DNA from 3 places in the Sorangium sp. So ce381 genome. Region 2 is predicted to be linked to each of the others. Evidence: riboswitches for the same ligand, from Rfam matches in the RefSeq annotation. Region 2 holds a riboswitch; each other region holds the start of a gene.

Region 1 (10,815 bases), 4.3 Mb from region 2:
CGCGGTAGAGGCCGATCGAGGAGAAGAGCGAGAGGAGCCCCGTGAACAGGAGGGGCAGCCCGAAGTCGCGGAGCATGCGCCGCCGGAGGGGCATCGGGGGCGCGCCGCCGTGCTCGGGCGCGCCCGTCCAGGCGCGCAGGAGGTCCACCGCGCGGGCGACGGAGTCCTTGTGCCAGGCGCGCTGGTAGAACGAGACGCCGAACGCGAAGAGGGCGCCGAAGCCGAGCTGCATGAGCGCGTCGGCGACGCTGGAGGTGGCGCTGACGCGCACGTAGGCCATGCCGATCGCGGTGCACCCGAGCCACAGCGCGAAGTTCAAGGAGGCGAGCACGTCGGGGAGCCGCTCGGCGCGGGCGAGGCCGCGGCCGAGCAGGGCGCGGTCGCCGGAAGGGCCGGCCGCGAGGGCGGCCACGGTCGGGCGCGTGGCGGGGCGCACGGCCAGGGTGAAGCCGAGGGTGCCGGAGAGGGCGAGGAGGGGGACGACCTCGAACCACGCCTGGAACACGACCTGGCTCTGGGTGCGGAGGAACGCGACGCAGAAGAGCAGCATGACGTGCCCGCCGACGATGCCCGCGGTCGCCGCCGACTCCGCGAGCCTCGGCCGGAGCGCCGCGGCGAGGGCGCGCGCCGAGGCGGCGTCTCCGGCGCCGCCCTCGACGGCGCCTTCGCGGAGCAGGGCGCGGTAGATCGCGCGGCGCATGCCGCCCGCCATGACGCCGAAGGCGACCGCGGTCACCAGGAGGCCGAGCCACGACGGCGGCGTCGCGCGGCCGATCCCGAGCGGCCCTGGCCAGGAGGGGGGCGCGGTCGGGGCGTCTCGGAACGCGAGCGGCAAGACCGCGAGCGGCCACGAGAGGGTACGGATCGCCGCGGCGACGGCGAAGCCGCGGTCGCCGCGGCGGGTCAGCGCGCCCGAGAGCGCGGCCGAGGCGGCCAGGGAGGCGAGCAGCAGGATCGCCGGCCACGGCGTCGTGAGGGCGGCGGGAACGACGGCGGAGAGGAACAGGAGCGCCGAGAACAGCTCCCAGCCGGTCGCGACGAGCTCTGCGCGGACGCGCGGGGCGCGGAGCACGGCGGTCGGGGGCGGCGGCGGCGTGGTCACGAGGCGGGCGGCATGGAAGCGCAGGGCGCGCGCCCTCGCAACGGCGCCCCCGCCTCGCGGCGGGGCGCGCCTCCGCGCGTCAGCGGCCGGGGAGGCGGACGCCCGGGAGGACGGTGCGGCGCTCGACGACCTCGTCGAGCGCGTCGGCGTCGATCAGGAGGTGCGCCCGCAGGCTGTCCTCGATCGCCGAGAACACCTTGCCCTGGTAACGGATCTCGCGGCCTGGCCCGGCCGCGAGCCAGTAGTTGCCGCCGGGGCCGCCGCCGTCGCCGGCCGCGCTCGGGCTGGCGAGGAGCGGCTCCGCGTTGCCGGGGAACGGGTCGGGCGGGGTCGCGAAGCCCGGGAACGACGGCGCGGGCGGCGCGGGCGGCGAGGAGGCGAAGGGCTCGGGGCCTGCGGAGAACGTGAGCGACGCGCCGGGCTCGAAGCTCACCGACAGGGCGCCGCCGCGGGCGGCGACCACGACGCCGGGCGTGCGCTCCTCGACGACGACCTCCTCGATGACCTTCCCGGAGACGAGCAGGAGCTTGTGGCTGCTCGTCACCTGCGAGCTCTCGGCCGTGAGCTCGCGGCGCAGCGCGATCTGGTGCGAGACGTAGAATTGGAGGTTCTTCACGTCGCTGTCGCTCAGGTCGTGCTGCACCCGGAGCTCGTGCGTGAACGGGACGAGGCGGGGGCCGCAGCCCGCGAGGAGGAGGAGCGAAAAGAGCGCCAGGAAGAGCGGGGCGGACGCCGTGGACAGGCGCCAGCGCGCCGCGGCGTGGGTCGTGTGGACAGAGAACGGCATGGGAGCCCTCGTTGAAGAGGCCTCGGCGAGATGGCCGCGGCGCACCTCTCCGCAACGGGGCGGCCAGGCGCAGCTTACAGCGCGCGACGAACCGCTCGCGTGATGGCGCCTCGCGACGCCACGGCGGAGTCGCGGCCGCCTCGGGGGCGCGTGACGGGATGGGGCGCTCAGCCGGCTCCAGAACGAGCGGAGATGTCCGCCAGGTGCTGTTTCAGCACGTCCGCGCGGATCGGCTTGACCAGGTGCACGTCGAACCCGGCCTCCCGGCTCATGCGGCGGTCCGCTTCCTGGCCGTAACCGGTCATCGCCAACAGCGATAGGCCCGCGAGGCCTGGAATGCGGCGCAGCGCGCGCGCGACGTCATACCCTGTCATGCCCGGCATGCCGATATCGAGGAGCACGACGTCCGGCTGGAGCTGCGCCGCGAGATCGAGCGCTGAAGGACCGTCGAACACCGCATGCACGTCGTGGCCCATGCGCTTCAGCAACAGCGCCATGCTCTCGGCCGAGTCTCGGTTGTCGTCGACGACGAGGATGCGCAGCTTGCGCCCGGCTTGCGTTGCGGGTGCGCCCACCGTCGGCGGCGCGAGAGGGCGCGTCCGCCGCGGCAATCGCACGATGAACTCGCTGCCGCGGCCGGGCCCCTCGCTGAGCGCCTGGACCGTCCCGCCGTGCAGCTCGACAAGCCGGCGCACGATCGGCAAGCCGAGGCCCAGCCCGCCCTCGGAGCGATCGAGGCCGCGATCCCCCTGCGTGAACAGGTCGAACACCTGCGGCAGCAGCTCGGGCGATATCCCCGCGCCGTTGTCGAGGACACGGAGCGTCGCCTGCGCGCCGTCCGCCTCCACGGTGACCCGGATCGAGCCGCGCGGCGGCGTGAACTTCGCCGCGTTGTGCAGCAGGTTGATCACCACCTGCGTGAGCCGCGCCAGGTCGCCCTGGACGATGGCGAGCGGCTCGGCGGGCAGCTGCACCTCGAGGACCTGCTCTCGCGCGTCGATCCAGGTCCGGGACGCTTCCGCCGCGCGCGTCACCACGTCGGCGAGATCGATGCGCTTGGATTCCAGGGCGATCTTGCCGCGCGTGATGCGGCTCACGTCGAGCAGGTCGTCGACGAGCCGCACGAGCTGACCGAGCTGCCGTTCCATCAGGCCGGCCGCCCAGACGACCTGGGCGTTGTCCTTGCCTTCGAGCTTGAGGACGCTTGTCGCGTTGGCGATCGGCGCCAGCGGATTGCGCAGCTCGTGCGCCAGCATCGCCACGAATTCCTCCATCTGGCGCGCGTTGGACTCCATCTGCTCCAGGCGCTTGCGCTCGCTCAGGTCGCGCGTGATCTTGGTGAAGCCGCGCAGCTCGCCGCTCGGGCCGCGGATGGCCGTGACGAGGACGCTCGCCCAGAACGACGAGCCGTCCTTGCGCACGCGCCAGCCTTCGTCCTCGAAGCTGCCTTCGCGCCGCGCTTCGGCGAGCACCGCCTCTGGCCGGCCGCGCTCGATCGCCTCTGCCGGATAGAAGCGCGAGAAGTGCGTGCCGATCACCTCTTGCGCGGAGCATCCCTTGATCCGCTCCGCGCCGGCGTTCCACGTGGCCACCCGGCCCTCGGGGTCGAGCATGAAGATGGCGTAATCCTTCACGCCTTCGACCAGCGTGCGGAAGCGCTCCTCGCTCTGCCGCAGCGACTCTTCCTGGCGCTTGCGCTCGGTCAGATCGCGCGTGATCTTGGCGAAGCCGCGCAGCTCGCCGTCGGGGCCGTGGAGGGCGGTGATGATGACGTTCGCCCAGAACATCGAGCCGTCCTTGCGCACGCGCCAGCCTTCGTCCTCGAAGCGGCCTACGCGCCGCGCCTCGGCGAGCTCTGTCTGTGGCCACTTCCGCTCGATCGCCTCGGCCGGATAGAAGCGCGAGAAGTGCGTGCCGATCACCTCTTGCGCGGAGTATCCTTTGATCTGCTCGGCGCCGGCGTTCCACGTGATCACGCGACCCTCGGTGTCCAGCATGAAGATGGCGTAGTCCTTCACGCCTTCGACCAGCATGCGGAACTGCAGATCGGCGCCGAGCCCTGTCGGATCCATGCGGCACAGCCTACAGCATGGTTACACGTTCGCCACGCCATGCTCTCCCTTCCTGTCCTGCTCTCCGCGTCCGCGAGCCGTCATCACGGCGGCTGGCAGCGGCGAGCGACGAGCACAGCAATGGCCACATGAACCGGCGTCGAGAGCGTCCGCCGGCGGCCGCGCAGGGCCACCGCGACCCGCTGGAGCGGCTCGAGCGTGTCAAGGCGGACTCATCGATCGTGGAGCCATCGAGCGTGTCCAGCGCGAGCCACCCGACCTCGAGGACACCGCGACTGGCGAGCGCTACGGCGCCCCAGCTCCCCGGCCAGCCGCAGCGTGGAGGGGCCATGACGGCGCCGTGGATGGGTCGAGAGCAGGGTTGTCGCGCATTCCTGAGGACCACCCGGCATGAGTGGAGTGGAACGCGCGGCGGGGACGGCGCGGACCATCGGAGTCGACATCGCTTCAGGCGGCGCTGCGTCTACTCCCAGTACAGCGTCGCCCGCCCGATCGCCGTGAACGGCCACCCCGGCGAGTAGTGGATCCCGGTGACCGGGGCCGGCTCGTACGGCAGCCGCGACTCGCTCGCGAACTGGACCTCGCGCCACGTCGTGTCGAAGAGGTTCTGGATGTCCACGGCCACCTCGACGTGCTTCCACCGCAGCCCGGCGTTGGCGTCGACGACCGTGAACCCCTCGGCGGTGAGCGACTCGTCCTCGGTCGCGGGCCGCGCGCCGATCGCCTTGACCCGCAGCGCCGCGAACGGCGTGAAGGCGCCGAACGTCGGGCGGACGCCGACACCCGCGGTCAGCGTCCGGGTCGGCGCGAGGGCGACCGCGCTCGCGTTGCCGGCGTTCTCGCGGAAGCGCGCGCGGGTGAAGGTCGCGTCCACGTCCGCGAAGAGCCAGCTCCCGAGCCGGTAGCGCCCGCCGATCTCGATCCCGTAGCGCCGCGTCTGCCCCGACGCCTCGGTCGCGCCCGCGTCGCCGCTCCACACCAGCTCCGAGTCCACGTCGAGGAGGAACCCGGCCCCGCTCAGCGACAGCCCGCGCAAGGGCGCGACCCGCACGCCGACCTCATAGCCCGTCGCGGGCGTGATCAACGTCGCCGCCCCCTCGCCCAGCACCGCGCCCTGCGCGTCGTTCGAGTGGAAGCCCCGCCCGAAGTGGGCGAAGAGATCGAGCCCCTCGACGGGCGACACGATCGCCGTGAGCTTCGGGAGCAGCTGCATCTGCCCCCGGGTGCCGCTCGACCTGTTCCCCGTCCTCTCGAGGTCCTCGCCCGGGTCGTCCACGTTGACGTCGATCCACTGCCCGCGCGCCCCGAGCACGACGCGGAGCCAGCGCCGGAGCCGGGCGTCCTGCTCGACGTAGACGCCGATCTGGCTCTCGTCGACGTGGGTCCTGCTCTTCTCCTCGAGCCGCTCGCGCGCCTCGTCGTGGTGGAGGGACTTGTCGATCGCGTCCGCGCGGATCTGCGCGCCGAGCGAGGTCGTGAATCTCGCCCCGCCGATCTCGTATTGCCTGCGGAACCGGAGATCGGCGCCCCCGACGGTGCGGTCGTCGTTCTGCTCGATCTGGTCGCCGTGGACGGCGTCCTCGCTGAAGAACGTGAAGTTCGAGTACAGCGTGAAGCGGTAGCGGACGAGGTAGGCCAGCGCGCTCAGATCGGCGTCCCGCCACGCCGTCGAGTAGGCGAGGGACGCCATGTGCCGCTCGGTCGCCCCGCCCTCGGTCGGATCCACGGCGCCGAAATGGTCGATGCACGGCTGTCCGAACGCCGACGGCGGCGGGTTCAGCCCGCCCTGCTCGCCCTCGCCGCACACGGCGCGCGCGGGGATCTGGCCGGAGCCGTGCCAGGTCGATCCATACGACATCCATGTCATCTGGACCTTCCCCGTGTCGCCGAGATCGTGCGTGGCCCGCAGGTACACGTTGAAGCGCTTGAGCCGCTCCGGGCTCACGAACGGCCCGTCGTTCCGGTAGATCTCCGCCGCGGCCACAGCGCGCCACGCGTCGCCGAGATCCGGCGAGGCGATGACGAGGCCGCGCTGGATACCGTACTGCCCCAGGCTGACCTGCGCGTAGCTCTCCTCGAGCTTCTCGGCGAAGCGCAGGTTGACGGCGCCCGCCGTACCGAAGTCGCCGATGCCGGCGTAATAAGGCCCCTTGTAGCCGTCGAGCCCTGTCACGAGCTCCGGGATCATGAAGTAGAGATCGGTGAAGCCGTGCCCGTGGCCGTGGCTGACCATGTTGACGGGCACGCCGTCGACGAAGAAGGCGACGTCGGTCCCGTGGTCCGCGTCGAACCCGCGGAGGAAGTACTGGTTCGCCTTGCCGCCGCCCGCGTGCTGCACGGCGAAGAGCCCGGGGACCGACTCGAGGATGTCGCCCGGCCGCAGCCTCGGCCTGAGCTCGAGCTCCCGGTGTCCGACGGAGACGCGCGACGCGGCCTCGCTGCCCGGCTTCTCCGCCTGGATCGTGACCTCGATCGCGGCGTCGCCCTCGGGCGCGCCTGCGCTGCCCGCAGGGGTCGCGGCGCCGCCCGCGGGCGTGCCCTCACCGGTGGGCTGTGCAGCGGCGGCCTCCGGCGGGGCGGCGGGCGCCGCGGGGGCGTCGCCCTCGGCGCGCGCGGGCCGCGCGGCGGCCAGCACCATGGATAACGCGGCGAGCAGATGAAATGGATGGCGGTGCCCGTGGCTCGTCGTGACCGTCTCGCGCAGCATTCGTGTCCTCCTTCGCCGCAATCGCGCGGAGCGGCTTCGGGCCGCTCGCGTCGAGCTCCGCGAGGACGAAATGGCTGGCCATCGCACGGTGCGCTGGACCGACCTCTCGCCCCCGCGGGCGACCGGAAGGCGACGCGGGGGCGGTTCGGTATCCGGGACGTGGCAGAGGCAGAGCTGCACCGGCTCGGACCTCACCGCCTCCCTCGAGGCTCCCAGGTCGAACCGGCGCCGGATGTCTCCCGCCGCCGGGCGCTGGCAGGTCTTCGGGCTCGCGAGCGCTCCGGCCTGGCCGGCTCCCTACTGTCCACCGCTTCCCAGCCCTCGTCGGGCCAGTGCTTGGGGTGGAGGTCGTTCTCGCTTACCGCTGCGGGGCAGCCCCGGAATTTCACCGGGTTCCCTCTTCGGCCCAGGCGAACGCCCGGGCACCAGCACGGCGCGCACCCTATGGCCGCGCGCCTTCGGCTGTCAATCGCTAGCGCTCCGCTCGCCCGCCCGGCGCGGGCTCGCCCGCGCCACGCGCGCGCCTCGCGCTCTCCATCCGAGCGCCTCCCTGCGCGGCTGCCGCGCCGCTGCCGTGCAGGCCGAACGTTCGGGCTCTAGCGAGGATGGGCTCGCTCCTCCGTGGGTCGCGTGCTACACGGCCGCCGCCGTATATGCCCCGTAACGATCTCCGCAATATCGCCATCGTCGCCCACGTCGACCACGGGAAGACGACCCTCGTCGATCACATGCTCCGCCAGTCGGGCGCCTTCCGAGAGAACGAGGTCGTGGCCGAGCGGGTCATGGACTCGAACGACCTCGAGCGGGAGCGCGGCATCACCATCCTCGCGAAGAACACGAGCATCCGGTACCGCGGGGTCAAGATCAACATCGTCGACACGCCCGGCCACTCCGACTTCGGCGGCGAGGTCGAGCGCACGCTCATGATGGCCGACGGGGCGCTCCTCCTCGTCGACGCCGCCGAGGGCCCGCTGCCGCAGACGCGCTTCGTGCTCTCGAAGTGCCTCCAGCGCGGCTTCCCGGTCATCGTGGTCATCAACAAGATCGACCGGAGCGACGCGCGCGCCCACGAGGTGCTCTCCGAGGTGTTCGACCTCTTCTGCGACCTCGAGGCGAGCGACGCGCAGATGGACTTCTCGACGCTCTACGCCGTGGCGAAGCTCGGCCAGGCGAAGCGCGAGCTCGAGCACGAGGCGAAGGACCTCGAGCCGCTCTTCGAGACCATCCTCGAGCGGGTCCCCGGCCCCTCCGGCGACCCCGACGGTCCGCTCCAGGTCATCGTCTGCAACACGACCCACGACGAGTACGTGGGCCGGCTCGCGGTCGGCCGGGTGGTCCGCGGCACCGCCCGGTCCGGCGCCGACGTCGCGCTCCTCGCCGAGGGCGGCCAGTCGCGCGGCTACGTGAAGATGCTCTACGCCTACGAGGGGCTGAAGCGCGTCGCGGTCGAGAGCGCCGTCGCGGGCGAGGTGATCGCGATCGCCGGGATCGACGCGGTCACGATCGGCGACACGATCACGGATCCGGCGCACCCCGAGGCGCTGCCGCGGATCGTCGTCGAGGAGCCGACGATCAAGATGAAGATCGGCGTCAACACGTCGACCTTCGCCGGCAAGTGCAAGCAGTCGAAGTACCTGACGAGCCGTCACCTGAAGGAGCGGCTCGAGCGCGAGGCGATGAAGAACCTCGCGATCCGGGTGGAGCCGACGGAGGTGCCCGACACGTTCGTGGTGCTCGGCCGCGGCGAGCTCCAGCTCGCGATCCTCGTGGAGACGATGCGGCGCGAGGGGTACGAGATGCAGCTCTCGAACCCCGAGGTGGTGACGCGCGAGATCGACGGCGAGGTGATGGAGCCGCTCGAGCTCGTGGTCGTGGACGTGCCGGACACCTACGTCGGCATCGTGACCGAGCGCCTCAGCTCCCGGCGCGGCCGGATGGTGAAGATGACGAACCCCGGCTTCGGCCGCGCCCGCCTCGAGTTCCGGGTGCCGTCGCGCGGGCTCATCGGCTTCCGCGGCGAGTTCCTGACGGCGACGCGCGGGACGGGCCTGCTCAACACGATGTTCGACGGCTGGGCGCCCTGGGGCGGCCCGATGATGCGCCGCCCGACCGGCGCCATCGTCGCCGATCGCGTCGGCGTGGCGACCCCGTACGCGCTGCACCACCTGCAGCCGCGCGGCATGTTCTTCATCGTCCCCGGCGTCGAGGTCTACGAGGGGATGATCATCGGCGAGCACAACCGGCCGAACGACACCGACGTCAACGTCATCAAGGAGAAGAAGCTGTCGAACGTGCGCAACCACGGCAAGGACGAGAACGTCCTCCTGGCCAGCCCGCGGCTGCTCACGATCGAGACGGCGATGGAGTGGATCGACGGCGACGAGCTCGTCGAGGTCACGCCCGACGCGGTGCGCGTCCGCAAGAAGGTGCTCGCGTGCAACCGCCGCGAGCGCCGCGAGGACGCGATCGAGCAATCGCAGGCGGTGGAGTGAGCGGCGCGGGCGCGCGGGACGTGCGGGACGTCCGAGGCGCGCCCCTGCCGTGCTTGCCGCGCTATAAGATGCCGTGATGAGAACGACGCCGCTCTTCGCTTTCCTGGCTTCGGTCGTCGCGCTCTCGGGGGCGGGCGCCTGCGGCGGGGCCGTCGTCGTCGACGGGCTCCCCGAGAGCTCCGACGGCGCCGGGGGCGCAGGCGCGGCCGAGGGGTCGCAGTCGGCGAGCTCCGGCCGGCCGTCCATCGAAGAGCAGAAGGCCTCGTGCGATTTCTTCTGCTCGCTCTTCGACGGCGTCACGTGTCCGGAGCTCCGGTGTCGCGAGCGCTGCGCCGACCTGCTCTCCGAGCAGCGCCCCTGCAACGCGCAGACCGCTCCTTTCTTCGATTGCATGGGCGAGACCATCGTCTCCGCGGACCGGATCCCCTGCGAGTTCCTCGCGCCGTCGATCGCGTCGCTCTTCGATTGCCTGAGCGGGCGCGATCGGGAGTGCAGGACCGATTTCCTGCCCCAGACGTGCGACGCGCCGTTCGAGCAGCTCAGGGCGTGTCAGCGCGATCAGGGCCGGTAGCGGGGGCGCTCGCCGCCTGACGCGCGCGGCCGCGCGCCGGGGTCGAGGGCGCTCCGGAGCGGCCCGAGGGCGTCGACGACGAACGCGACGAGCGCCTTCACGCGCGGCACCCCGCGCGTATCGCGGTGCACCCCGAGCCACAGCTTGCGCCCTGGCGGCGGCGAGGGCGGCGAGAGCAGGCGGAGGCCGGCGGTCGCGTCGCCGAGGTAGCGGGGCAGGCAGACGAGCCCGACGCCGGCGGCCCCCATCGTCGCCTGGGGCTCGCGGCCGTTGGTGCGCGCGGCGACGCGGGCCTTCGCGGCGACGGCGCGCACCCACGACAGGTCGGCGATCGCCGGAGGATCGTCGTTCATGGTGACGAGCGCGTGGCCCTCGCACTGCCGGCCCCAGTCCGGCGGGCCGTGCTCGGCGAGGTAAGCCTCCGATGCATAGAGGCCGAACCCGATCCGCGCGACCTCGCGCTGGAAGACCTCGTGGTGCTCGAACGCGGCGGGGCGAAGGGCGATGTCCGCTTCCCGCCGCGGCAGGCTCAGCCACCGCGCGTCCGCGATGAGATCGACGGAGATGGCGGGGTGGCGCGCGAGGAACGGGACGAGCAGCGGCCCGAGGACGCGCGTGGCGAGCCACTCGGACGCGGTGATACGGAGGTGGCCTCTCAGGCCCGCGTCGCGCCCGGCGGCGGCGCGCTCGGCCGCGAGCGCGTCCTGCTCCATGCGCTCGGCGTGGCCGAGCACGCTCTCGCCCGCGGCCGAGAGCGTGAACCCCGACGGCGAGCGCTGGAAGAGCCTCGCCCCGAGGTGCCGCTCGAACGCCGCGACGCGCCGCCCCACGGTCGGCTGGGTGACCTTCAGCGCGCGCGCGGCGGCGGAGAGGTTGCCGTGCCGCGCGACGGCGAGGAAGTAGCGCAGATCGTCCCAGTCGAGCATGGCTCCGGGGCGCGGGGCGCTGCTGCCGGAGAGCGCTCCGCGCCATGCAAAGGTGCATGCCGAGTCTACGTCGATGGTGGATCCCCCGGCAACGGCGGACCGCGCATGCTCTCCAGCGTGCGTTCGCGCACCCGCGACCCCGCGCACTCTCGCACTCG
Region 2 (6,830 bases):
CTTCTCCTGCGCCGCCGGCGGCTCCGGAGCCGCCAGCGCCATCGGTGCCTCCGGCACCGCCGGAGCCATCAGCGCCTCCGGCGCCGTCAGCGCCGCCGGAGCCATCGGCGCCTCCGGTGCCGCCAGCGCCGCCGGAGCCATCAGCGCCTCCGGTGCTGCCGGCACCGCCAGCACCATCTGCTCCTCCGGAGCCGCCGGAGCCGTCGGCGCCTCCGGTGCTGCCGGGGTCGCCAGAGCCAGCGGCGCCTCCAGCGCCGCCAGCGCCACCGACCTCTCCAGCTCCGGAGGTGGAGCCTGTTCCGCCCGCTCCGCCTTCACCGCCAGCGCCGCCGGACCCCTGCGCGGCTCCGCCACCCGCGCCGCCGGTCCCGCTCCCGGACGGGGAGCTCTCGGATCCGCAGGCGATGAGCGCGAATATCGAAAGGAGCGCGCCCGCGCGCGCCATGCGAGACACCATGAGACCTCCGAGGGCGGGGGCGCGCTCCATCGGAGCATCCCCGACGCGGCGCTGCCCGCGCCCACACATCAATAGAACGGCGCCGACGTGTTGTTTCGCGCGAGGTAGATGTTGTAATCGGCCGTGTTGACGTACCCGTCGCCGTTGAAGTCGGCGTGCTGGTTGTACCCTGGGTTGCCCAGCTGGGTGTTCATCGCGGCGCTGAGGATGGTGTAGTCGCCCGTGTCCACGTCGCCGTCGTTGTCGAGATCCGCGTCCGCGATGTTCCCGAAGCCGTCGCCGTCGGTGTCGCGCTGGTTCGCGTTCGCCGTGAGGTAGGCGTTGTCCGCGCCGTCGGGCACGCCGTCGCTGTCCGAGTCCGGCGCGCCGTCGGGGAAGTACAGCGTCACCTTCGGCGTCACGCCGACCTCCCAGTAGTCCCAGGCGCTCCCGGCCGAGTAGCACTGCCCCGCGGGGGACGAGTACTCGTCGCCCGATGGGTTCCACACGATCGCCAGGGCGCTCGTGTGGCCCACGAACGCGATGGGCGACGTCGAGCTGTCGTCCTCGCAGGGGTCCGGCGTGAACTCGAGGTACTGCGACGAGCTCGCCTCGTTGACCGGCGTCTGGCTGCCCCCGAGGACGGCCGTGACCACGCTGGCGCGGACGAGCGCCGCGTATCCGTTCTCGCTCGCGCCGCCGACGCCGAACGCGTCTCCGCCGCCCACGTGCAGCGTGTCGTCCTCGTCGAAGCCGAGCGCCGCCGCGTTCAGCACGTTGCTCGCCAGGAGCGAGCCCTCGCTGCCGCCGAACGCATACGGGCCCGACGTGCCGTCGATGGCGTCCTGGATGTCGGCCGCCGCCCAGATGCGGAGCTCGCCGGTCCGGTTGGGCGACGGCTGATAGCCGATCCCGGTGACGAGGTTGCCCCCGGAGTCCATGGCGATCCCCCCGGAGGCGCCCGGGATGCTCGTGATCAGCGGGATCTCCACGATGGGCGACGCGGTCAGGTCGAGGGCATAGACGCCGCTCGTGTAGACACCCTGGACGCTATAGCCGCCGTTGATGACGAGCGCGTCGTTCCCGTACCAGGCCCCGTCGTAGTAATCGACGTCGAGCTCGATCACCTGCCCGTCGCTGAGCAGGTCGGGCGGCGAGGTGATGCTGAGGATCGAGCTCGGGAACACGAGCAGCGGCGCCCCGTAGCCGACGCCGAGCGCGATCGTGCCGCCGTCCGGCGAGATGGCGAGGAAGCTCGGATCCATCGGCCCGTCGCTCAGGGTGGCGACGGGCACGTAGACGCTCGATCCATAGTTTTTCTGGAGATACAGGGTCTGATCGTTGGCGACGAGGAGCCGTCCGGCCAGCTCGTAGCCATCGATCTCCTGGGCCGTCGTGGGGAACCCGTCCAGCGCCGTGGACCACCCATCGGTGATGGTGGGCAGATTGAATGTATAATACGGGTTGCCCCCGTACTCGTCGAAGGCGTCCGCGAACGCCGACGGCGAGAGCAGGAGGAGCGTCGCGGCGACGGAAGATACAGAAATGCGCATGAGGCCTATTCCCTTTCCACCTCTACTGCCAACAGGAGGAGTCGCGAGCCGGCGCACACCACGCCTCGCTCGAGGGCCGAGCCCTCGGCCGAGAGCGGGGGAGCGCGCCGTCAAGCCTGGTCGCGACCGCGGATGTGGCGAGCGCGTCGTGCCGACCCTCTACCGGGAACGCTCAGCACAACACGACTCCTCGCCTGCTTCGTCCGGAGCTGCGCGAGCCCGCTCGGCGCGAGCTCGCGAGGTACGGAGGAGCCGGCCAGGAGGCGCGGACACGCTGAACCTTCGATGAGAGAACATCGGACCGACCCTTCGCCCCCGCGGGCGACTGTGAAGGAAGAGACGCGGGGGACGGGTCGGAACCGGGACAGGCGCGAGAGTCTGCGCCAGCTCGGACCTACCCGCCTCCCTCGAGGCTTCCAGGTCAAACCGGCGCGGGATGTCTCCCCAGCGCAGGATGCTGGCAGGTCTTCGGGCTCACGAGCGCTCCGGCTCTCGCCGGGTTCCTACAATCCACCGCTTCCCAGCCCGAGGGCCAGTGCTCGTCGTGGAGATCGTTCTCGCTTACCGCTGCGGGGCAGCCCCGGATTCACACCGGGTTCCCTTTTGAGCCCCGGGCGAAGCCAGGGGCACCAACATGGGTGCTTACATATTGCCGCGCGGCCGACCGGTCAAGCGAGATGTTCCGGGAGCTCGGACGCGCGGTCGACACACGCTGGCCTGGCGGTGCGCGCCGTGGCGGGCCACAACCCGGGCATATGCCGCTCAGCGAAGCGCGTCCGGCCGATCCGCTCGACGACCTCGTCGCGCTCCTGCGCGGCAAGCGGATCGTGGCGCTGACGGGCGCGGGGTGCAGCACCGAGTCCGGCATCCCGGATTATCGAGGTCCCGAGACGCGGCGCCGCGCGCGGAACCCGATCCAGGGGCGGGAGTTCTCGCGCTCGGCCGAGATCCGGCAGCGGTACTGGGCGCGCGCCGTGATCGGCTGGGAGCGGTTCTCCAGGGCCGAGCCGAACCCCGCCCACCGCGCGCTCGCGCAGCTCGAGCACGGCGGGCAGCTCGACGGCCTCATCACGCAGAACGTCGACGGCCTCCACCAGGCCGCGGGCAGCCGCCGCGTCATCGAGCTGCACGGGACGCTCTCCGAGGTCGCTTGCCTCGCGTGCGGCGCGATGGAGCGGCGCGCCGCCCTCCAGGAGCGGCTCCTCGCGCAGAACCCCGGCTGGCTGCGCCTCGCGGCCGACCTCGCCCCCGACGGCGACGCCGACCTGCCCGCCGAGCACGTGGCGGGCTTCCGGGCGCCGCCGTGCCTCCGCTGCGAGGGGCCGCTCAAGCCGCGCGTCGTCTTCTTCGGCGAGAACGTGGCCCGGCCGATCGTCGACGCGGCGTTCGCGCTCCTGGACGCGGCGGACGCGCTCCTCGTCGTCGGCTCGTCGCTGGCGGTCTTCTCGGGCTACCGCTTCGTGCTGCGCGCCGCGCAGCGAGGCATGCCGATCGCCATGATCAACCTCGGCTCCGCGCGCGGCGAGGAGCTCGGCGCGCTCAAGATCGAGGCCCGGGCCGGCGAGGTGCTGCCGCGGCTCGCCGACGCGCTCGGCGTCCGCGCGACCTCAGCGCCCTGGTGAGGCGCCGAGCGCCGGCGCACGCGCGGCGCCGGCATCACCCGCGCCGGTACATCACATCGCTGCGGAGGACGTACTTGCTCCCCCGCGTCACGGCGGCGCCGCGGTGGAGCCGGCGGTGCTCGAACAGGAGCGCCATCCCGCGCCGCGGGGCGACGCTCCGACCGCCCCAGAAATCGGTCGTGCCGCCCTCGAAGTCGTCGTTCAGGTAGATCATCGCGGTGTAAAGGCTCCGCTCGCCGTCGGATCGCACGAACGACCCGTCGCCGTGCCAGTTGAAATACTCGCCCTCGGTGTACCGATAGTAGCGGAAGCGCTCGTTCAGCCCGACGGCGCGGTGGAGGCCGAAGCTCGGCGGCATCCACCGCGCGAGCCGCTCCCAGAGGCTCGCGGCGAGCTCCGGATCGTCGACGATGACGCGGCCGTTCTTGCGCACCTCGAGGTTGATGATCTCGGTCCCTCCGATCGGCGCCTGCTCGAAGCCTCGCGCCTCGGCGAGCGCGATGAAGCCCGCGCACTCGTCGGGCGACAGGACGTTCGTCACCGTGAAGATGCGGAGATTGTCGGTGTAGTCGGTGCACTGGGCGGTTCGTTCGGCGTGCAGGGTGCTCATGCGTGGAGCGTGGGCCCGGGCGGACCGGATCCGGAAGGGCGGGACCCGGGCAGGACCGGGCAGGACCGGGCAGCGCGGTGGACAGGAGAGCGCGGCATCGCCGATGATCGGGCGCTCGCACCGATGGCACGGGTCTCCAGGGCGGGCCGCAGCGCGGAGCCCGCGGTCCGCTTCAACCACACGCTCCTCCAGCGGGCGCGGCTCGAGCTCGACCTGACGCAGGAGCAGGTCGCCGCGTCGATCGGCGTCGACGTGCGGACCTACCGCCGCTACGAGTCGGGCGCGGTCAACGATCCGCGGCTCGGCTTCTCGGTCCGGAGCCCGTCCCGGCGGCGCATCATCGAGCGCCTCGGCGCCGAGCTCGGCCTCGCCGAGGGCGAGCTGCTCGTCGTCGGGGTCGAGGCGGCGCCGGGGGCGGAGCCCGCCGCAGAGGAAGCGGGGGCAGCGAGCCAGGCCGCGGAGGCGCCCGCCCCGGCGTGGCGCCCGCTGCACGCGCACACGCTCCAGCGAGCGCGGCACTTCGTCGGGCGCGGGGAGATCCTCGACCGGCTCTCCGCGTGGGCCGATGCGTCACCGCCGTGCCCCCGGGTGATCGCGCTCCTCGGCGTGGGCGGGGCGGGCAAGACCGCGATCGCCGAGCGCTTCCTCCAGCGGCTCGGCGACGCTCCGCGGCCCGGCGGGGTGCTCGTCTGGAGCTTCTACGACGACCCCAGGAGCGAGGCGTTCCTCGACCAGGCGGCGGCCTACTTCGCGCCGGGCGCGGGCGCCTCGGGTCCGGGGGCGGCGCGGCCGCCGGCGGCGCCCGGAGAGCAGCTCGCGCGGCTGAAGGAGGCGCTGGGGCAGGGGCCGCCGCACCTGCTCGTGCTCGACGGGCTCGAGACCGTGCAGGCCGAAGGGGGCGCAGGGCGCGCGCACGGCGAGCTGCACGATGCGCTCCTCCGGCGGCTGCTCTGCGCTGTCGCGTCCGGGCTCGGCGGCGCGCGGGCGCTCGTCACGTCGCGCTTCGAGCTCGCGGATCTGTCCGCCTGGGCCGAGGGCGGGCTCGCGACGATCCGGCCGGAGCCGCTCTGCGAGGGCGACGCTGCGTCGCTCCTGCGCCGCTGGGGCATCCACGGCGACGACGGCGCCCTCGGCGCGCTGTTCGAGAGGACGGGCGGCCACGCGCTCTCGGTCGCCGTCCTCGGCTCCTACGTGGGCGCGTTCCTCGGCGGCGACGCGGGGCGGCTCTCCGCGGCGCAAGCGGCGCACCTCGCCGAGGCCGAGCACGACGACGTCCTCGCCCGCCGCCTGAGCTCGGTGCTGTCGGCCTACGCGCGCGCGCTGCCGCCGGGCGAGCGGGACCTCCTCGCGCGCCTCTCGGTGTTCCCCGGCGGCGCCGGCGAGGAGGCGCTGCACCAGCTGATCCGGGCCGGCGGCGAGATCGCGGGCGCCATGGCGGGGTGGGGCGCCGCGGAGCTCGCGCGCGGGCTCGCCCGGCTGGAGCGGCTGGGGCTCGTGTTCGCGGCGCGTCCGGGCGAGCGTTGCTACTCGACGCACCCCTTCGTGCGGCAGCACTTCAAGTCGCTGCTCGGCGTGCCGCCGGAGCGCGTCCACGCCGCGGGGAGCGCCGCGCCGCCGCCGCGCCTCGACGAGGCGCCGCGCCGGGCGCCGCATGAACGCGAGGCGGTCGACGCGTACGAGGCCATCCTCACCGAGCTGCTCGGCGCCGGGCGTGCGGGCGAGGCGTACGAGATCTACGCGCTCGCCCTCGGGGGCTTCGCGCACCTCGGGCTCAAGCTCGGCGACATGGCCCGCGGCGCCCGCATCCTGCGCGCGTTCGCCGGCGGCGACGACCCTCGGGACATGCCGGCCTCGCTGCCCGCGCGCGCGAGGGCGTCGCGCGTTTACGACGCGGGGCTCTACGCCGGTGCGCTCGGGGATCTCGCGTTCGCTTGCGCCTGCTACGAGGCGCACAACGAGCTCGCCGGTGCGCTGGGCGACCCGGCGCTGCTCGCGATGGGCCTGCGCACGCTGGCGTACACCGAGCGGCTGCGGGGCAACCTGACCGGGGCGCGCGGCCTGCTCGAGCGATCGGCGGAGATCGCCGGAGGCGCCGCGGGGAGCGCCCGTCGCGCCGCGGACCAGCTCCACGCCGTGCGCGCGCTGGCGCTGCTCGCCGCGGTGCTGCACGACCTCGGCGAGGTCGACGCGGCGGGCGAGCGCTTCGCGCGCCTGCGGGAGCTGGGCGACGCGCCGGTCGCGCGCCGCGCGCTCTGGGAGGCGGAGCACGCGCTCGCGCTCGGGCGCCGCGACGAGGCGCGCGAGGCCACGGAGCGCAACATCGCCGAGTGCAGGCGGAGGGGATGGGAGGGGCACGTCGCGCACGGCCACACGCTGCTCGGCCTCGCGCTGCTGGACGGAGGCGACGGCGACGGCGGCGACGTCGCGTCGGCCGAGGCGCACCTCGTCGAGGCGCGCCGCTGGGCTTCCGCGACGGGCGAGGTGGAGGTCGCGCTCCGGTGCCAGGAGCTCGCGGCGCGGATCGCGCTCGCCGCTGGCCGGCTCGACGACGGCGCGCGGCAGGCGCTGGAGGGGCTGCATGTCGCGGAGGCGTGCGGGTTCGGCCCGTT
Region 3 (10,815 bases), 5.3 Mb from region 2:
GGCCGCGGCGTCGTCGTCGGGGCGCAGCTCGATCAGCCGCTTGTAGGCGGCCGCCGCGCGGTCGACGTCGATGAGCTCCTCGTGGTAGACGCGGGCGAGCTCGGCCTGCATCGCGGGCTCGACGGCGCTGCCCGCGGCGAGGGCGATCTCCAGCTCGAGGAGGCGGGCCACGGCCTGCCATTCCTTCCGCTGCTCGTGCCGCCCGCGCGCCGCGCCGAGCAGGCGCTCGACGTCCCCGGGGCCCGCGCCGTTGTTCGGAGCAGTCACGGCCTCCGCGAGCTCGTTCCAGGCTGCCTCGTTCTCGGGCTCATCCTGCAGACGCCCAAGGGCCATCCGAATCGTCTCAACGCTCATCGTATCTCCGCGGACCTCGCGAATTCGGTCCGGTCCGTTCACGGGCCGGGCGAAGATAGCCGGGCGGACGATACGGTTTCAAGGATCCTCGCCCCCGCGGGCCTGGAAGGTCGGGCGGAGCTTTCGCGCGCTTCTGCTCCTGTGGCGCGGGGACGTCCGAGCGGGCGGGCCGTCGGACCGTCTGGCCGCGGCGAGGGCGGTTCACCGCGCTCTCGGGTTCGGCTATCAACCGCGGGCATGGAAGCTACGACGATCAAGCGCTTCGGGGTGATCGGCGCGGGCCAGATGGGGCGAGGCATCGCCCAGGTCGCCGCGGCCGCGGGCCTCGAGGTGGTCCTGTGCGACGTCTCGAGGGCGCTGGCGGAGTCGGGCAAGGCCCAGATCGCCGCCATCCTCGCGAAGCAGGTGGAGAAGGGCAAGCTGGCCGCGGAGGCGCGGGAGGCGCTCCTCGGCCGGGTCGCGGTGGCCGACGGGATCGCGGGGCTGGCCGGGGTCGACCTGGCCGTGGAGGCGGTGACCGAGAACTTCGAGGTGAAGAGCGGGATCTTCAAGCTCGCCGACGCGGCGCTGCCGAAGGGGGCGATCCTGGCGTCGAACACGTCGTCGATCTCGATCACGCGGCTGGCGGCGGTGACCGGGCGGCCTGAGCTGGTCATCGGGATGCACTTCATGAACCCGGTGCCGCTGATGAAGCTGGTCGAGCTCGTCCGTGGGGTCCAGACGTCGGACGCGACGTACGAGGCCGTCCGGGCGCTCTCGGTCGGGCTCGGCAAGACGGTGATCACCTCGAAGGACCAGCCCGGGTTCATCGTGAACCGGATGCTGATCCCGTTCCTCAACGAGGCGTGCTTCGCGCTCCAGGAGGGGCTGTCCACGCCGGAGGACATCGACGCGGGGGCGCGGCTCGGGCTGAACCACCCGATGGGGCCGCTCGAGCTCGCCGATTTGATCGGGCTGGATACGGTGCTGTCGATCGCGGAGGTGCTGCACCGGGAGTTCGGGGACTCGAAGTACCGGGCGGCGACGCTGCTCCGGAACCTGGTGGCGGCGGGGTGGTACGGGAAGAAGAGCGGGCGGGGGTTCTACGTGTACGACGAGAAGGGGCAGAAGAGCGGGCGGGCGGTGTAGGCGGCTGCCACGGAGCCAGGGAGGGAGGGGGCGCCGCGCGGGGGGCCGGCGGGGGCCCCTCCCACGAACTCGCGCCTTTTGGGGGGCTATGGCCGGCTGAACGGCGGGGCCGGTCCGGGAGGGCGTCGCACGGAGCGGGCCGGCGCTCGGGTTCGTGGGGCCCTACCCCGCCGGCCCCCCGCGCGGCGCCCCCTCCCTCCCTGGCTCTCTCCAGGCGGGGATGAGGGGAGCGGCGACGGGATAAGCGCGATGTGAACACGGATGTGCGGGTCGGAGGATGGGCGGTCGGCCCGACTCACTACGATCGCACGGGGGCTCGTGGCAGGGCGTCAGATCGCGCGCACCCGCACTCAAGCGGGGAGTTCGGATTATCGAGCGACGGGCTGTGTCCCGGAACAGGCGCGTGACGTCCTCTGGAAATCGCTCGCTTGGATCGCTCGCTCGTCGGCTCGGCAACGGTCTCGGCAAAGCGAGATCGGTCGGACACCGAATGAGGCCTTCGCGCGCGACGGCAGGCGCTTCCCCCCGGCGCGGCGCGCTGCTAACCACGCTCCATGACCGCTCAAGAACAGCAGCCGGGGGCCCGCGGTACGCTCCAGTTCGTCGCCGTCGAGCGCGCGGGTCACGTCGCCACCGTGACCATCCAGCGGCCCGACAAACTCAACGCCCTGAACCCCGCCGTCCTCGGCGAGCTCACCGCGGCCTTCCGCGACCTCCTCACGCCCGCCGAGGGCAACGAGGTGCGCGCGGCGGTGCTGACCGGCGCCGGCAAGGCGTTCGTCGCCGGCGCGGACATCGCGGAGATGGCGACCATGAACAGCATCGCCGCGAAGCGGTTCGCCGACGCTGGCCACCGGCTCGCCGAGCTCATCGAGACTGCCCCCTTCCCCGTGATCGCCGCCGTCAACGGCTTCGCGCTGGGCGGCGGCTGCGAGCTCGCCCTCGCCTGCGACTTCATCTACGCCGCCGAAGGCGCCAAGCTCGGCCAGCCCGAGGTGAACCTGGGCGTCATCCCGGGGTTCGGCGGAACCCAGCGGCTGCTGCGACGGGTCGGGCCCGGACGCGCGCGCGAGCTCGTCTATTCAGGAGACATGATCACCGCGCAGCAGGCGCTGTCGATCGGGCTCGTCAACGCCGTCTTCCCGGCGACCGAGCTCCTCGCGCGCGCCCACGAGACCGCCCTCAAGATCGCCTCGCGCGGCCCGCTCGCCGTCGCCGCCGCCAAGCGCGTCCTCCTGCGCGGCGAGAGCCTCGACCTCGCCGCCGCCAACGAGCTGGAAGCCCAGGCATTCGCGGCGCTCTTCGGCAGCGAAGATCAACAGCTCGGAATGAAAGCGTTCCTGGCGAAATCCCAGGCCACGTTCACCGGAAAGTGACGCCTCGGAAGGCACGAACCGCGCGCTCGAGGGGCAAAAAAATACCGCGCATCACGCTGGAGGGGGGCCCAGAATGACCGCGGCAGGAAAACCGCGCCGGAGTCCTGAACGTCCGCCACGGTGCTAAGAAGAAAAACCGCATGCGCTCCGGGCTGGGGGGTCCGCGCCGGTGCGCATGCGGTAGTCAGATTGTGGCATCCGCAAGCGCGTTGTCGATAACAAAGTGCAACGCCTGCACGCCGGGCGAGCAGAGCGCTCCAGACGCGAAGGCAGCCAGGCGAGCGCACGACCCACACACACAAGCTCTGCCGGAATTCACGTTCGAGCCGGGCATACCCCTCCACCGAAGACAGCGCTCGGCGCAGCGTTCATTTCGCATTCCGAGACGAGCGAACACGAGATCCCCCATCTCTTCAATAAGAGACGCCACGACGCGGCAGGCAGCACAACGGACACCTGCTCCCGAGTAAAGAGCCAGGACGAATAAAGCACACTACGGAAGGAACGCGCCGGCGCCTGTGTTCAAGCGCACGAGAGCCCCTGCGTGCGCGCAGGCCGCGATACGCGCAGCGCGCGCGAGGCCACAAAGTAAACAGGTTTTATCTAAGGGGGACATATTTCACGACGTGTGCTCGACGACTCTTCGCCTGATGCGTCTGGGTCAATTTCTCGGCCTGGGCCATCGCATGACAGGCCTGGATGGCTCGCCGGCGCGCGCCTGTCTGCTCGATGGGGGCCCCGACAGGCGCACGGCGCGCCTCGGCAGCGATGGCCTCGTGCGCCGCTGCAGCGCCCCCCGAGGGCGAGGTGGCCACCAGCGCAGGCATCACCGCCGCACCGACGCCGTAGACGAGGGAGCTCGCGGCGTGCAGCGGCGGACCGGAGCGCGCCAGGTGGAAGCGCGCGCCCGGGTCGATGCACCGGGTCGACGCACCCGGGTTCGCCCGGTCCGCGCACGCGGGGTGCGCGCGCCCAGCTCGCGCGATCGCGTCGCCAGGACACGCGGGCCGACGCGCAGGCCAGCGCGCGCAAGGCGGAGCCCGCGCGCTCGACGGTGAGCTCGTCTGACACGCGAGGCCCCGTGCAGCGTCCGCTGGGCACCTCCGCCGCGATCGGGGCGCGACGTCCTTGACGCCGGGCACGAAACGGGATTACCGAGCACCGGCCTGACAATCCATTCCTCGGGTGCCCTCCAGGGCATAACAGGGAAGCCGGTGCAAAACCGGCGCGGTCCCGCCACCGTGAGTGGGGAGCTGCCTCCGAAGACCACTGGGCCTCATTGGACGAGGCCTGGGAAGGTGGACGCAGCGCTGGGAGCTCGATCAGCTCCCTGAACCCATGAGCCGGGAGACCTACCCGAGCCTCCCACGAGGTGCAGCTTGCGCACGTCTTCGTGGCGTTCGGGTGCGGACTTCACCCGGAGCGCCGAAATCGGTCTTCACGGCCGCTCTTTGTCGATAGCCGCCGTGTCCCTGGGGACGCTCCTCGCGCCCCGGCCCGCGGCCGCGATGCACCTCGCGGAAGGCGTCCTGCCGCTCGGCTGGTGCGCCGCCTGGAACGCGCTCGCCCTGCCCTTCGTCGCGATCGCCCTCCACCTGCTCCGGCGCCGCACCCAGCAGGACGCCTTCTACAAGCCGTTCGTCGGCCTCATCGCCGCCGCCGTCTTCGCGATCTCGTGCATGCCCGTGCCGGTGCCGACCGCCGGGACCTGCTCCCACCCGTGCGGCACAGGGCTCGCGGCGGTGCTCATCGGCCCCTGGATGACCGTCCTCGTCACCGTGGTGGCGCTCCTTATCCAGGCCCTCTTCCTCGCGCACGGCGGCCTCACCACGCTGGGCGCCGACGTCGCGTCGATGGGCATCGCGGGCGCCTTCACCGGATACTTCGTCTTCCACCTCGCGCGGCGCTGCGGCGCGAACCTCTGGGTCGCGGGCTTCCTGGCGGGCGTGACGTCGGACTGGGCGACGTACGCCACCACGGCGCTCGCGCTCGCGCTCGGGCTCTCGGGCGAGGGATCGGTGACGGCCATGTTCACGGGCGTCGCCCTCGCCTTCGTCCCCACCCAGCTGCCGCTCGGCCTGCTCGAGGGCGTCATGACCGCGGGGGCGCTCGCCTTCCTGCGCACCCGGCGGCCCGACATCCTGGACCGGCTCCAGGTCGTCCGGCTCGCCCCGGGGGCATCGTGACGCGGCGGCTCGGACAGCGCCCGGTGTCAGCGCTGCTCGCGCGGCGCGCGTGCGTAGCCTGCGAGCGCGCGCTCCAGCTCGCCGCTGCCCTCTGGCTCGCCGCCTGCCGCAACGCGTCCTGGGACGGCGTCGACGAGGCCGTGGTCCGCCGCGTCGCCGAGGACGCAGGGCGCCACGAGACGGGGCCGCTGTTCGCGGGCCTCGAGGGCGACCTCCTGCTGTTCGCGTTCCTGTGGGCCGGGCTCCTCGCCGGCTTCGCCCTCGGCTACTTCTCGCGCGTGCTCTTCGTCGAGCGCGCGGACGCGCCCGCGGGCAAGGCCGGCGGCGAAGGCCTGCGTGCGGACTGATCCCCCCGCGCGGCTCCGCGACGTGGACGCCCGGCTCCGCCTCGGGGCCGCCGTGGCGGCGTGCTGCGTCGCCGCGGGCGCGCGCTCGCCCGTCACGCCGGCCGCGCTGCTCCTCCTCGCGTGCGCGGCCCTCCACCTCCAGGGCACGCCCGCGCGCGCCGTCCTCCGCGCCGCCGCGCCCGCCGCGTGGATCGGCGCGGTCGCGGCGGCGCTCGCGCTCGCGCTCACGCCGGGGGCGCCGCTCCTCCCCGGCGCGCCGTTCCCTGTCGACGCGATCACGGCCGAGGGGGCCCGCCGCGCCGTCGCCATCGGCGCGCGCGTCCTCGCGGCGGCCGCGGTGCTCCGGTGGCTCGCCGGCGCCGCCGCGCCCGCCGAGATCGAGGCGGCGCTCGCCGGGCTCGGCGTCCCCGCGGCCCTCGTCGAGCTGCTCGCGCTGACGCGGCGCTTCGCCGGCGTGCTCCAGCGCGCGGCCGACAGCGCGTGGAGCGCCGCCGCGCTCCGCGGCGGGTTCACCCGCCCCGGCGCCGCCGCGCGCTCGGCCGGCGCCGTCGCTGGCGTCGTGGCGCTCCGCACGCTGGAGCGCTCCGAGAGCGCCGCGCTCGCGATGCAGCTCCGCGGCTACCAGGGGAAGCTCCCCGTGGCGGACCGAAGGGCGAGCGCGCCCGCCGCGAACCTCGCGTTCGCCGCCGCCGCCATCGCGGCCCTCGGGCTCAGCGTCGCCGCGGGAGAGGCCGGATGATCGCGATCGCGCTCCGCGCCCCCCGGATTGGCTACCGGCACGGCGAGCCCGTGCTGCGCGACGTGCGCCTCGACGTCGCCGAGGGCGAGTCCGTGGCGGTGCTCGGCGGCAACGGCGCCGGCAAGACCGCGCTGCTCCGGACGCTCGTCGGGCTCCTCACGGCGCCCGGCGGCGGCGTCGAGATCGCGGGCCGCCGCGTGGGCTCGCCCTCGGACGCCGTCGCCGCGGGCGCCGCGCTCGTGCTCCAGGACCCGGACGACCAGCTGCTCGGCGCGACGCTCCTCGACGACGTCCTGTTCGGCCCGCGAAACCTCGGCCTGCCCGCGCCCGAGGCGCGGCGCCGCGCCGAGGAGGCGCTCGCCGCCGTGCAGATCGCGCACCTCGCCGATCGGGCCATCGAGGCGCTGAGCTTCGGCGAGCGCAAGCGCGCGTGCATCGCCGGGATGCTGGCGATGCGGCCGCGGGTGCTGCTGCTCGACGAGCCGACCGCGGGGCTCGACCCGGAGGGCGAGCTCGCCCTGTGCCAGACGCTGCGCGCGCTCTCCGAGCAGCAGGGGACCACGCTGGTCACCGCGACGCACGCCGTGGATCTCGTGCCGCTCTTCGCAACGCGCGCCGTCCTGCTCGGCGACGGCCAGGTCCTCGCGGACGGGCCGCCGCGGGAGGTGTTCGCGCGGGGGGAGCTCCTCGCGCGGGCGCGGGTGCGGCGGCCGTGGGTCGCCGAGCTCTGGACCCGGATGAGGCCTGTGCCGCCGCAGGGCGGCGCGGGGCTCCCGCTCACCCTGGAGGAGGCGCTCGCGTGCATGACGACGGTCTCCTGCTGATCGGCCACGGCAGCCGCGACGCCGCGTCGAACGCCGAGTTCGAGGCGATCGTGGCCGATTACGCCGCGGCGCGGCCCGAGATCGCCGTGCAGCACGGCTACATCGAGCTCGCGACGCCGCACCTCGCCGACGCGCTTACGGCGCTCGCGGCGCGGGCGTCGCGGGTGGCGGTCGTGCCGCTCTTCCTGTTCGCCGCGGGGCACGTGAAGAACGACATCCCGCTCGCGCTCGAGCGGGCGCGGGCCGCGCACCCGGGCGTGCGCTTCTCGGCGGCGCGGCCGCTCGGCGTGCACCCGGCGCTCGCGCAGATCGCGTTCGAGCGCGCCGCGACCGCGCTGCCGGACGACCCGGCGGCGCGGGCCCGGTCGGCGCTCGTCGTCGTGGGGCGCGGGTCGAGCGACCCGGACGCGAACGGCGATTTCTGCAAGACGGCGCGCCTCATCGGCGAGGGCCGCGGGCTCCAGCTCGTCGAGCCGACCTTCATCGGCGTCACCCGCCCCTCGGTCGAGGAGACGCTGGAGCGGGTCGCGCGGCACCGGCCGGAGCGCGTCGTGGTGGTCCCCTACTTCCTCTTCGCCGGGCGGCTCATGACGAAGCTCGCCGAGCAGGTCGACCGCTTCTCCTCGACGTACCCGTGGATCCGGGCGTCGCTCGCGCCGCACCTCGGCCGGTCGAGCGCGCTCGAGGGGCTGATCGACGAGCGCGCGCGCCAGGCGTTCGCCGGCGAGGCGCCGCTCCCCTGCGACACGTGCATGTACCGCACCGCGCTGCCGGGGCTCGCCCGGGAGGTCGGCGGGCTCAAGGCGATGCTCTACAGCGTGCGCCACACGCTCACGCACACGCAGGCGTCGAACCACCCGCACGCCCACCGCTCGCTGCGCAAGCACGTGCTCGTCTGCGGCAACGCCGACTGCGTGGACCGCGGCAGCCTTGCGCTGCTCGAGTCGGTGCGCCGCCTCGTGAAGCAGGCCGGCCAGCAGCAGCAGATCCGCGTGACGAGGACGTCGTGCATGGGGCGCTGCGGCGAGGGGCCGACGGTCGCCGTCTACCCCGACGGGGTCTGGTACCGCGGCGTCCGCGAGGAGGACGCGAAGGACCTCGTCGAGGAGCACCTGCTCGGCGACCGGCTGGTGGCCCGGCTCGTCGACGACATCATGCAGTGAAGGATGGATAGGAGAGAACCGATATGGCCTGTCACGAGATCGCCGCGCTCCGCCTTGGGCTCATGAACATCCTGGGCATCGAGGATCCCGCCGAGCGCACGCACGAGCTCGCCGAGCTCGGCGCCGCGGCCGCCGAGCCCGGGCCGGTCTCGGCGATGCTGCGCGCCGGGGACCTGAAGAACCTCTCGCGCCTCTTCGAGGGGTCGCTCGTGGAGCTCCAGGAGAAGGTCGCCAAGACCCCCGCCGGCGACCCGAAGCTGCCTTATCTGCGCTCGCTCCTCATCCTGACGAAGCAGGTCGAGCTCGATCTGCGCGCCCAGGTCGACGGGCTCGGCCGGCTCTACCGGGAGCTCGAGGAGATGCACGACTTCGTGCACGAGATCTACCCGGCCGAGTGAAGCGCGCCCCTCACCGGAGGGAGCCCATCGCGCGTGATTGCGACCGCGCGGAGACAGGAGCGACGTCATGGCAACACAAGGCAACCCGAAGATCAGGATCGCCCACGCAACGCCGCTCGGCGACGCCGCGCGGCTGCTCCGGCTCGAGCGCGTCGACGGCGCGGAGATCGGCTTCGCCGGCGGGCAGTACGTGATCATCAACACCGGCGTCACCCTGCCCGGCGGCAGGCTCGCGAAGCGCGCCTACTCGCTGCTCTCCAGCGACGCCGAGCAGCGCGCCGTCGAGATCGCGGTGAAGCGCATCGGCGCCGGGCCGGGGTCGAACGTGCTCAACGACATCGCCGTCGGCGCCGAGCTCGAGTGGAGCGGCCCCTGGGGCAAGCTGCGGCTCGCGCCGGGCTTCTCCGGCCGCGCGCTCGTGATCGCCACCGACACCGGCATCACCGCCGCCCTCGGAATCGCGCGCAGCGCTGCCGCCGCCGGCGCGGCGCAGCTCGACCTGCTCTGGCTCGTCGAGCCGGGCGAGACCTTCGCCTCCGAGCCGTTCGTCCGCGAGCGCCTCCCCGCCGCCGTTCGCCTCACGGTCGCCCGCGACCTCCCCCCGATCGGCCACCCCGAGCGGCCGGCGCGCGCGTGCGCCCTCGTGGACGGGCAGCTCGCGGCCGGGCCGTACGACGCCGTGCTCTGCGCGGGCGACGGCGCGGTCCTCTACCCGCTCCGCGACCACCTGGTCTCGCTCGGCGCGCCGGAGGGGAGCGTGCTCCTGGAGAGCTTCTTCAACAACCCTGCGAAGAAGTCTTTGTAATCGTTCGGGATCTTGCGAGGGGTGGCGGGGGCACCGGGCCCCAGCCCCGTGGCTGCCCGTTTCGGTTGAATCGGCTGCCCCCATGGGCCAAATGCCCGCCATGGCTGCCTTCCGACACGTCCGCGGCGCGCGCGCTCTCTCTCCGTTTCGTACCGACAAGCGCCTGACCGAGCTGAAGCAGCGGGTGCCCGAGGTGGTCGGGCTGGGGAGCCGCTGGATCTACTTCGTGCACTCGCGGGCCTCGCTCGACGAGCGCGGCGAGCACGTGCTGTCGCATCTCTTGGACGACGACGCGCTGGCGCACGGCGGGGGCGGGACGGGCGAGGACGAAGGTCAGCTCGTGCTGGTGGTGCCGCGCTTCGGCACCCTCTCGCCCTGGAGCTCGAAGGCGACCGACATCGCCTGGGTGGCGGGGCTCGCGGCGGTGCAGCGGATCGAGCGGGGCATCGCCTACTACGTGCGGGCGTCCCGGCCGCTGACCGGCGAGGAGCTGACGCGCGCGGCGGGGGCGCTGCACGATCGGATGACCGAGTCGGTGGCCTTCGACTTGGCGGCCGGGCAGGCGCTCTTTCGCGACGAAAAGCCGCGGCCCCTCGCTCGCGTGCCGCTGTCGCGCGAGGGGCGGCTCTCGCTGACGCGCGCCAACAAGGAGCTCGGCTTGGCCCTGGCGGAGGACGAGATCGACTACCTGCTGGCCGCGTTCACGGAGCTGAGGCGGGATCCGAGCGACGTCGAGCTGATGATGTTCGCGCAGGCCAACAGCGAGCACTGTCGGCACAAGATCTTCAAGGCCGACTGGGTGATCGACGGCGAGGCGCAGGGCCTCTCGCTGTTCAAGATGATCCAGAACACCTTCGCGGTGACGCCGCACCATGTCCTGTCGGCGTACAGCGACAACGCGGCGGTCATGGAGGGGCTCGACGCCGAGCGCTTCTTTCCACAGCCGGGGGCCGGCGCGCTGTACGAGACGCGGCGTGAGCCGGCGCACGTGCTGATGAAGGTGGAGACCCACAACCATCCCACGGCCATTTCGCCGCATCCCGGCGCTTCGACGGGCAGCGGCGGCGAGATCCGTGACGAGGGCGCCACGGGGCGAGGCGCGAAGCCCAAGGCCGGGCTCACCGGTTTTTCGGTGTCGAACCTGCGCATTCCCGGCTTCGAGCAGCCGTGGGAAGCCGAGTCGATCGGCAAGCCCGATCGCATCGTCTCGGCGCTCGACATCATGATCGACGGGCCGCTCGGCGGCGCCGCCTTCAACAACGAGTTCGGGCGTCCTGCCCTGGCCGGCTATTTCCGGACCTTCGAGCAGAAGGTGCCGGGCGACAGCAGCGGGGCCTCCAGCGTGCGCGGCTATCACAAGCCCATCATGCTGGCGGGCGGGCTCGGCAATGTGCGGCCCGAGCTGGCGCTGAAGAAGACCTTCCCGGCGGGGGCGCCCATCGTCGTGCTCGGCGGGCCGGCCATGTTGATCGGCCTGGGCGGCGGCGCGGCGTCG

Evidence for each region. A riboswitch is a leader RNA that binds a small molecule or an ion and turns the genes downstream of it on or off. The one in region 2 is predicted to bind cobalamin.
Region 1: it holds a riboswitch for cobalamin, as region 2 does, so the genes downstream of both, WMF29_RS04870 (TonB-dependent receptor) here and WMF29_RS21135 (dockerin type I domain-containing protein) in region 2, are expected to answer to the same signal.
Region 3: it holds a riboswitch for cobalamin, as region 2 does, so the genes downstream of both, WMF29_RS01345 (energy-coupling factor ABC transporter permease) here and WMF29_RS21135 (dockerin type I domain-containing protein) in region 2, are expected to answer to the same signal.

The regions. Positions count from the first base shown of each region.
Region 1 is NZ_CP150336.1:1,312,001-1,322,815, reverse strand. It holds gene WMF29_RS04885 (sensor histidine kinase) at 1-1,102, opposite strand, end outside; gene WMF29_RS04880 (DNA-directed RNA polymerase) at 1,182-1,889, opposite strand; gene WMF29_RS04875 (hybrid sensor histidine kinase/response regulator) at 2,057-3,961, opposite strand; gene WMF29_RS04870 (TonB-dependent receptor) at 4,425-6,668, opposite strand; cobalamin riboswitch at 6,906-7,113, opposite strand; gene typA (translational GTPase TypA) at 7,274-9,160, shown strand; gene WMF29_RS04860 (hypothetical protein) at 9,237-9,731, shown strand; gene WMF29_RS04855 (LysR family transcriptional regulator) at 9,719-10,657, opposite strand.
Region 2 is NZ_CP150336.1:5,609,357-5,616,186, reverse strand. It holds gene WMF29_RS21140 (hypothetical protein) at 1-267, opposite strand, end outside; gene WMF29_RS21135 (dockerin type I domain-containing protein) at 526-1,989, opposite strand; cobalamin riboswitch at 2,432-2,638, opposite strand; gene WMF29_RS21130 (NAD-dependent protein deacetylase) at 2,745-3,611, shown strand; gene WMF29_RS21125 (prolyl hydroxylase family protein) at 3,646-4,221, opposite strand; gene WMF29_RS21120 (helix-turn-helix domain-containing protein) at 4,345-6,830, shown strand, end outside.
Region 3 is NZ_CP150336.1:334,605-345,419, reverse strand. It holds gene WMF29_RS01360 (tetratricopeptide repeat protein) at 1-333, opposite strand, end outside; gene WMF29_RS01355 (3-hydroxyacyl-CoA dehydrogenase family protein) at 592-1,482, shown strand; gene WMF29_RS01350 (enoyl-CoA hydratase/isomerase family protein) at 2,037-2,858, shown strand; cobalamin riboswitch at 4,025-4,232, shown strand; gene WMF29_RS01345 (energy-coupling factor ABC transporter permease) at 4,331-5,044, shown strand; gene WMF29_RS01340 (hypothetical protein) at 5,068-5,391, shown strand; gene WMF29_RS01335 (CbiQ family ECF transporter T component) at 5,381-6,130, shown strand; gene WMF29_RS01330 (ATP-binding cassette domain-containing protein) at 6,127-6,954, shown strand; gene WMF29_RS01325 (CbiX/SirB N-terminal domain-containing protein) at 6,930-8,117, shown strand; gene WMF29_RS01320 (DUF3209 family protein) at 8,141-8,515, shown strand; gene WMF29_RS01315 (FAD-dependent oxidoreductase) at 8,583-9,320, shown strand; gene purL (phosphoribosylformylglycinamidine synthase) at 9,421-10,815, shown strand, end outside.